DNA from 2 places in the Klebsiella sp. SYXHC3 genome. Region 1 is predicted to be linked to the other one. Evidence: predicted binding sites of a transcription regulator. Region 1 holds the regulator's gene; the other holds the start of a gene.
The links. The regulator sigma-54, encoded in region 1, starts transcription at its own class of promoters, with help from an activator protein. The targets are predictions, from matches to a motif close to GTTGGCACANNTTTCGCTNT.

Region 1 (4,094 bases):
ACCACCGATAACGCGCAGGTAAACCTGGTGACCCAGGATGTAACCTCTGACGATATGGTGACGTTGTACGGAACAACATTTAATTCCAGCGGCCTGAAAATGCGCGGGAACCTACGCAGCAAAAATGCCGAGCTGATTGAAAAGGTTAGAACCTCTTATGAAATTCAGAACAAACAAACTCAGCCTTAACATTGCGCTCGCAAGCGCGCTTCTGGCCGCCAGCCTGCCGGCTCTGGCAAAAACCGGCGATACCGATCAGCCGATTCACATCGAGTCCGATCAGCAGTCGTTGGATATGCAGGGCAACGTCGTGACCTTCACCGGCAACGTGGTCGTCACCCAAGGGACCATTAAAATCAATGCCGACAAAGTCGTGGTTACCCGCCCTGGCGGTGAAAAAGGCAAAGAGGTGATCGACGGTTTCGGCAATCCGGCCACCTTCTATCAGATGCAGGACAACGGCAAGCCGGTGAAAGGCCGCGCGTCGAAAATGCATTATGAACTGCAGAACGATTTCGTGGTGCTGACCGGCAACGCGCATCTGGAACAGCTGGATAGCAATATTCAGGGCGACAAAATCACCTATCTGGTGAAAGAGCAGAAAATGCAGGCCTTCAGCAACAAAGGCGGTCGCGTGACTACGGTGCTGGTACCTTCGCAGTTGCAGGACAAAAGCGGCGATCAGCAGAAGAAAGGTAAGTAATCCGTTATGGCAACATTAACTGCAAAAAATCTCGCCAAAGCCTACAAAGGCCGCCGCGTGGTGGAAGACGTCAGCCTGACCGTCAACTCCGGTGAAATCGTCGGCCTGCTGGGCCCGAACGGCGCCGGTAAGACCACCACCTTTTATATGGTGGTAGGCATCGTGCCGCGCGACGCCGGCAACATCATCATTGACGATGAAGATATCAGCCTGCTGCCGCTACATGCCCGCGCGCGGCGCGGCATCGGTTACCTGCCGCAGGAAGCCTCTATTTTCCGCCGCCTGAGCGTCTACGATAATCTGATGGCGGTGCTACAGATCCGCGACGATCTCAGCAGCGAGCAGCGTGAAGATCGCGCTAAAGAGCTGATGGAAGAGTTCCACATTGAACACCTGCGCGATAGCCTGGGCCAGGCGCTCTCCGGCGGTGAACGCCGCCGCGTCGAAATCGCCCGCGCGCTGGCGGCGAACCCGAAATTCATCCTGCTGGATGAACCGTTCGCCGGGGTTGACCCTATCTCTGTTATCGATATTAAACGCATCATCGAACACCTGCGCGACAGCGGGCTGGGCGTACTCATTACTGACCATAACGTCAGGGAGACGCTGGCGGTCTGTGAACGAGCTTATATCGTGAGCCAGGGCCATCTCATCGCCCACGGCACCCCGCAGCAAATCCTTGAAGACGAGCAGGTTAAACGCGTGTACCTTGGGGAAGACTTCAGACTCTGATAGGGTAGAGGTTATAGACGTTTTAGCCGGAGATATTGACCCTGAACATGAAGCAAGGTTTGCAATTAAGGCTAAGCCAACAGCTTGCCATGACGCCCCAACTGCAGCAGGCCATCCGCTTGTTGCAGCTGTCCACGTTAGAACTCCAGCAAGAACTCCAGCAGGCGCTGGAGAGTAACCCGTTGCTTGAGCAAACCGATCTTCACGAAGAGGTTGAAACCACAGAAGCCGAGGACCGCGAGTCTCTGGATACCGTCGACGCGCTCGAACAAAAAGAGATGCCGGACGAGCTCCCGCTGGACGCCAGCTGGGATGAAATCTACACCGCCGGCACGCCGTCGGGTAATGGCGTCGACTACCAGGACGATGAACTGCCGATCTATCAGGGTGAGACCACCCAAAGCCTGCAGGATTATCTGATGTGGCAGGTCGAGCTCACGCCATTCACCGATACCGACCGCGCGATAGCCACCTCCATCGTCGATGCCGTTGACGATACCGGCTACCTCACTATTTCCATTCAGGACATTGTCGACAGTATCGAAGATGATGAAATTGGTCTTGAGGAAGTTGAAGCGGTACTCAAGCGCGTACAGCGTTTCGATCCGGTCGGCGTCGCCGCCAGGGATCTCCGTGACTGCCTGCTGATCCAGCTTTCACAATTTGCCAAAGAGACACCGTGGCTGGAAGAAGCCAGGTTGATTATCAGCGAGCATCTTGATCTCCTGGCCAACCACGATTTCCGTAGCCTGATGCGCGTCACTCGCTTGAAAGAAGACGTTCTGAAAGAGGCGGTTTGCCTGATCCAGTCGCTGGATCCGCGCCCGGGTCAGTCCATTCAAACCAGCGAGCCGGAATACGTGATCCCGGATGTACTGGTGCGCAAGGTTAACGGCCGCTGGGTCGTCGAGCTCAATTCCGACAGCATTCCGCGGCTGAAGATTAATCAGCAATACGCGGCGATGGGCAATAATGCGCGCAACGACGCCGACAGCCAGTTTATCCGCAGCAACCTGCAAGAAGCCCGCTGGCTGATTAAGAGCCTTGAGAGCCGTAACGATACCCTGCTGCGCGTCAGCCGCTGCATCGTCGAACAGCAGCAGGCCTTCTTTGAGCAGGGTGAAGAATTTATGAAACCGATGGTGCTGGCGGATATCGCCCAGGCCGTCGAGATGCATGAATCAACCATTTCACGCGTTACCACGCAAAAATATCTGCACAGTCCACGCGGTATTTTTGAGTTGAAGTATTTCTTCTCCAGCCACGTCAATACCGAAGGCGGCGGCGAAGCCTCGTCTACCGCCATTCGTGCGCTGGTGAAGAAGTTAATCGCCGCGGAGAACCCCGCGAAGCCGTTGAGCGACAGCAAGCTCACCACCATGCTCTCCGATCAGGGTATTATGGTGGCGCGGCGCACTGTTGCTAAGTACCGAGAGTCTTTATCCATTCCGCCGTCAAACCAGCGCAAACAACTGGTCTGACACAACCGATAAGGAAGACACTATGCAGCTCAACATTACAGGACACAACGTCGAGATCACTCCCGCCATGCGCGACTTCGTCACTACGAAGTTCAGCAAACTGGAGCAGTTTTTCGATAGGATCAACCAGGTCTATATTGTGTTAAAAGTAGAGAAGGTGACGCAAATCGCGGACGCCAATTTGCATGTCAACGGTGGCGAAATCCATGCCAGTGCGGAAGGGCAGGATATGTATGCCGCTATCGATGGTCTTATCGATAAGCTGGCAAGACAGTTAACAAAACATAAAGATAAACTGAAACAACACTAATTGTCCGGGCGATCGCCCTTATCCGCAGCCCGCGGATAAGGGCAGCTCAGGTGAAATTATGATGAACAACGATTCCGCTCTACAACTGAGCAATGTCCTTAACCAGGATTGTACCCGTAGCCAGGTTCACTGCCAGAGCAAGAAACGCGCGCTGGAAATCATCAGCGAACTGGCGGCGAAGCAGCTAGGTTTACCGCCGCAGGTGGTCTTTGAAGCGATCCTGACCCGTGAAAAAATGGGCAGTACCGGGATCGGCAACGGCATTGCGATCCCTCACGGCAAGCTTGAAGAGGATACCCTGCGCGCCGTTGGCGTATTTGTGCAGTTGGAAACGCCGATCGCCTTCGATGCGATCGACAATCAGCCGGTCGATCTGCTGTTTGCGCTACTGGTGCCGGCCGATCAAACCAAAACCCATCTGCATACGCTCTCGCTGGTCGCCAAACGTCTGGCGGACAAAACCATCTGCCGTCGCCTGCGCGCTGCGGTGAGCGATGAAGAGTTGTATGAGATCATCACCGAAGCAGGAAGCAGCGATGACGCTTAACGTGAGTCGCGTCTTAACCTTTATCGTACTGAGGAGAAACGGTACATGGTACTGATGATCGTCAGCGGCCGCTCTGGCTCGGGGAAATCCGTCGCCCTGCGAGCGCTGGAAGATATGGGCTTCTACTGTGTGGATAACCTGCCGGTAGTGCTGTTGCCTGAGCTGGCGCGAACGCTGGCCGACCGCGATATCTCTGCGGCCGTCAGCATTGACGTGCGCAATATGCCGGAATCACCGGAAATCTTTGAACAAGCGATGCAGAATCTGCCGGAATCCTTCTCCCCGCAGCTGCTGTTCCTTGATGCCGACCGCAACACCCTG
Region 2 (4,094 bases), on a different contig from region 1:
GGAGAGCCTTTTGGCAACGCGCCGCTCATCTCCAGGATCATCGCCAGCAGTTTGACCATCGATCCGCCGATAATCGCCGGGATCAGCGGCGACATGGTGCCGATCAGCGCATCAAGGATCCCGGCGCCGACGCGTTTTAAGGTCAGCGGCGGTTTCCCCTGCGGCTCCGCCGGGCGCAACTCGCCGGGCAGCAGATTCAGCACCTCGCGATACGCCTGCGAGACGGTATTGCCGATGATCACCTGACATTGGTTATCGCTACGCACGACGCCAAGTACCCCTTGCAGCGCTTTCAGCGCCGGGGCGTCCACGCGTTGGTTATCTTTCACCACGAAGCGCAGGCGGGTCATGCAGTGGGTCACGGCAACGACATTATCTGCGCCGCCGAGCGCCGTCAGGATCTGGTTCGCCAGGGCTGCATAATTTTTAGACATCGGATTTTATCCTGTTTTATCAATAGGGTACTGATTACACGCCAGCGCCTGACGGCGGCTATGCGCGGTATATGCATAGGAAACCGGTTCCACAAAATCATGATGAGTTTCATTGAGTCATACAAGAACTAAAAAAATCACTTTGCAAATTTGTGATTTTGATCGCTTTGTGGGCAGGGGCAGAGCAACATCAGGGCGATGCCGACTGCTGAAAAACGGCGAGACGTGCAGTACACTGCAGGCAACTTAAGTTACAGGAAGAACCCCATGGCAACGATGCTGGAGGTTGCGAAGCGCGCGGGAGTATCAAAGGCGACCGTGTCGCGGGTGCTGTCGGGCAACGGCTATGTCAGCCAGGAAACCAAAGACCGGGTGTTTCAGGCAATTGCCGAAAGCGGTTATCGGCCGAATCTGCTGGCGCGTAATCTGGCGACTAAAAAAAGCCAGACTATCGGACTGGTGGTAACCAACACCCTTTATCACGGCGTTTATTTCAGCGAGCTGCTGTTTCACGTGGCGCGGCTGACGGAAGATCAGGGGCGGCAGCTGATCCTGGCCGACGGCAAACACAGCGCGCAAGAGGAGCGTGAGGCGATTCAGTATCTGCTCGATATGCGCTGTGATGCGATCATCATCTATCCGCGCTTTCTTAGCGTCGATGAGATGGATGAGATAATCGACAATCATGAGCAGCCGATCGTGGTGCTGAACCGTCGCCTGCGCCGCCACGCCAGCCACTGCGTATGGTCCGATCACAAAGCCTCGGCGCGGATGGCGGTTGAAAAGTTAATTGCCAGCGGGCATCGCGACATTGCGTTTATCACCGGTTCGCTGGATTCGCCTACCGGGGTTGAGCGTCTCTCTGGTTATAAAGACGCGCTGGCAGGACTGGGGCTTCCCGTGCGGCAAGAACTGATCGTTGAAGGGCGCTGGACGCCACAAACCGGAGCCGCCGCTGTCGAAGCGCTCTGCCAACGCGGCGTCAGTTTCAGCGCGCTGGTCGCCAGTAATGACGACATGGCGATCGGCGCGATTAAGCAACTGCACCAGCAGGGGATCGCGGTGCCGCAGCAGGTATCGGTGATCGGTTTCGATGACATCGCGCTGGCGCCGTATGTGATCCCTTCGCTCTCCAGCGTTAAAATTCCGGTCACCGAAATGATGAAAGAGAGCATCAACAGGCTGATCTTTATGCTCGACGGCGGCGAATTTAAATATCAGCAAACTTTCCCCGGCGAGCTGATTGAACGCGAGTCGTTGGCGCGCGGCCCGCATGCCTGATGTCGTCATCTGTCATCGTCAGTTGTGACGATGACAGCGGAGTTTAATTTAATTCTCTTATATTTCAATAAAATAAAAGTTGGAACGTATTATGCATAATCCGGCGCGTTAACTTCTTTCCGCTGGAGAAATGGATGAACCGTTTCATTATCGCCGATGCGAGCAAATGCATCGGCTGCCGCACCTGTGAAGTGGCCTGCGTGGTCTCTCATCAGGAAAATCAGGATTGCGCCGCGCTGACGCCGCAGTCGTTCTTGCCGCGTATTCACGTGATCAAAGGCGTCAATGTGTCGACGGCGACGGCCTGTCGTCAATGTGAAGACGCGCCATGCGCCAACGTCTGCCCGAACGGCGCCATCAGCCGTGATAAAGGTTTTGTCCACGTGATGCAGGAGCGCTGCATCGGCTGTAAAACCTGCGTCGTGGCCTGCCCGTATGGGGCGATGGAAGTGGTTGTGCGCCCGGTCGTTCGCCACAGCGGCGCCGGGTTGAACGTCATGGCGGAAAAAGCCGAAGCCAACAAGTGCGACCTGTGCCACCAGCGCGATAGCGGTCCGGCCTGCATTGAAGCCTGCCCGACCCACGCGCTGGTTTGCGTCGACCGCAACAAGCTTGAGCAGATGAACCTCGAAAAACGTCGCCGTACGGCGCTGGCCTGGTAATACGCCGCATGAACGGGGTGCAAATCCGCATTCGCGGCAAAGTGCAGGGGGTGGGTTTCCGCCCCTTCGTCTGGCAACTGGCGCGGCAAATGGCGCGCGGCGGCGATGTCTGTAACGACGGCAACGGCGTGCTGGTCAGGCTGATCGGCGACGACGGTGGCTTTTCTGCCGCGTTGGCTCGTCACTGCCCGCCGCTGGCGCGCATTGACAGCACCGACTGCACCCCGTTTCACTGGCACAGGCTTCCTCAGGATTTCACCATTCGCCACAGCGGCGGTGGCAGTATGCGTACGCAGATTGTTCCCGATGCCGCAACCTGCCCGGCGTGCCTGGCGGAGATGAACGATCCGCAAGAACGCCGCTACCGCTACCCCTTTATCAACTGTACCCACTGTGGGCCGCGCTTCACCATTATTCGCGCCATGCCATACGATCGCCCCTTTACCGCGATGGCGCCGTTCCCGCTGTGTCCGCGCTGCGCTGCCGAGTACCGGGAGCCTGCCGATCGCCGTTTTCACGCCCAGCCGGTGGCCTGTGCCGATTGCGGCCCACAGCTGGAGTGGCGGGCGGGAACGCTAACGCTATTCGCTGAAGCGGCGCTGCAGGCGGCCATCGTGCGGCTGGCGGCAGGCGATATTGTGGCGATAAAAGGGATTGGCGGTTTTCATCTGGCCTGCGATGCCGGCAATAGCGTGGCGGTGGCAGCGCTGCGCGCGCGTAAACGGCGCCCGGCAAAACCGCTGGCGGTAATGCTGCCGACGGCAATGGGGTTACCCGCCGCGGCGGCAACGCTGCTGCGCTCGCCTGCCGCGCCGATTGTATTGCTGGCTAAAGCGCAGGTTCCCGGCCTGTGTGACGAGATTGCGCCAGGGCTTGCGGAAGTCGGGGTGATGCTGCCGTCTAATCCGCTGCAGCATTTACTTCTGCAGGCGCTGGCGCGCCCGATAGTGATGACCTCCGGCAACCTCAGCGGCCGCCCTCCGGCATTGAGTAATCACGAAGCGCTCACCGACTTAGCCGCTATCGCCGACGGTTTTCTGCTACATAATCGCGATATCGTGCAGCGTATGGACGATTCGCTGGTGCGCTCAAGCGGTGAGATGCTGCGCCGCGCCCGAGGCTACGTGCCGGATGCGCTGCCGCTGCCGCCGGGCCTGGATAATATTCCGCCGCTGCTGGCGCTGGGGGCGGATATGAAAAATACCTTCTGTCTGGCGCGCGGCGACGAGGCGGTGCTGAGCCAGCATTTTGGCGATCTCGGCGAGGAGGGCGTCGAGCAACAGTGGCGCAGTGCGCTGCGGTTAATGCAGAGCATTTATGCATTTGCGCCGCAGCGGGTGGCGGTTGACGCCCATCCCGGCTATCGCTCGACACAGTGGGCGGCGTCAATGTCGTTACCGGTCGAGCCGGTACTGCATCACCATGCCCACGCGGCGGCTTGCCTGGCGGAACACCGCTGGCCGCTCGACGGCGGCGATGTGATTGCCCTGACCCTTGATGGCATCGGGATGGGGGAAAACGGCGCGCTGTGGGGCGGCGAATGCCTGCGGGTGAACTACCGCGAATGCGAACATCTTGGCGGCCTCCCGGCCGTCGCGCTGCCGGGCGGCGATCTGGCGGCGCGCCAGCCGTGGCGAAATTTGTTGGCCCAGTGCCTGGCATTTATTCCCGACTGGCAGTCATACCCGCAAACCGCCGCGCTGGGGCAGCGAAACTG

Region 2: the regulator sigma-54 is predicted to act here: its motif matches at 1,794-1,813, upstream of hydN (electron transport protein HydN).

The regions. Positions count from the first base shown of each region.
Region 1 covers NZ_JBXUNG010000004.1:448,413-452,506, forward strand. Annotated here, with positions in the region: gene lptC (LPS export ABC transporter periplasmic protein LptC) at 1-189, shown strand, start outside; gene lptA (lipopolysaccharide ABC transporter substrate-binding protein LptA) at 158-703, shown strand; gene lptB (LPS export ABC transporter ATP-binding protein) at 710-1,435, shown strand; gene rpoN (RNA polymerase factor sigma-54) at 1,483-2,916, shown strand; gene hpf (ribosome hibernation promoting factor) at 2,939-3,226, shown strand; gene ptsN (PTS IIA-like nitrogen regulatory protein PtsN) at 3,285-3,773, shown strand; gene rapZ (RNase adapter RapZ) at 3,819-4,094, shown strand, end outside.
Region 2 covers NZ_JBXUNG010000007.1:100,150-104,243, forward strand. Annotated here, with positions in the region: gene ascF (PTS cellobiose/arbutin/salicin transporter subunit IIBC) at 1-434, opposite strand, end outside; gene AC2CGP_RS17520 (LacI family DNA-binding transcriptional regulator) at 702-1,715, shown strand; gene hydN (electron transport protein HydN) at 1,850-2,377, shown strand; gene hypF (carbamoyltransferase HypF) at 2,386-4,094, shown strand, end outside.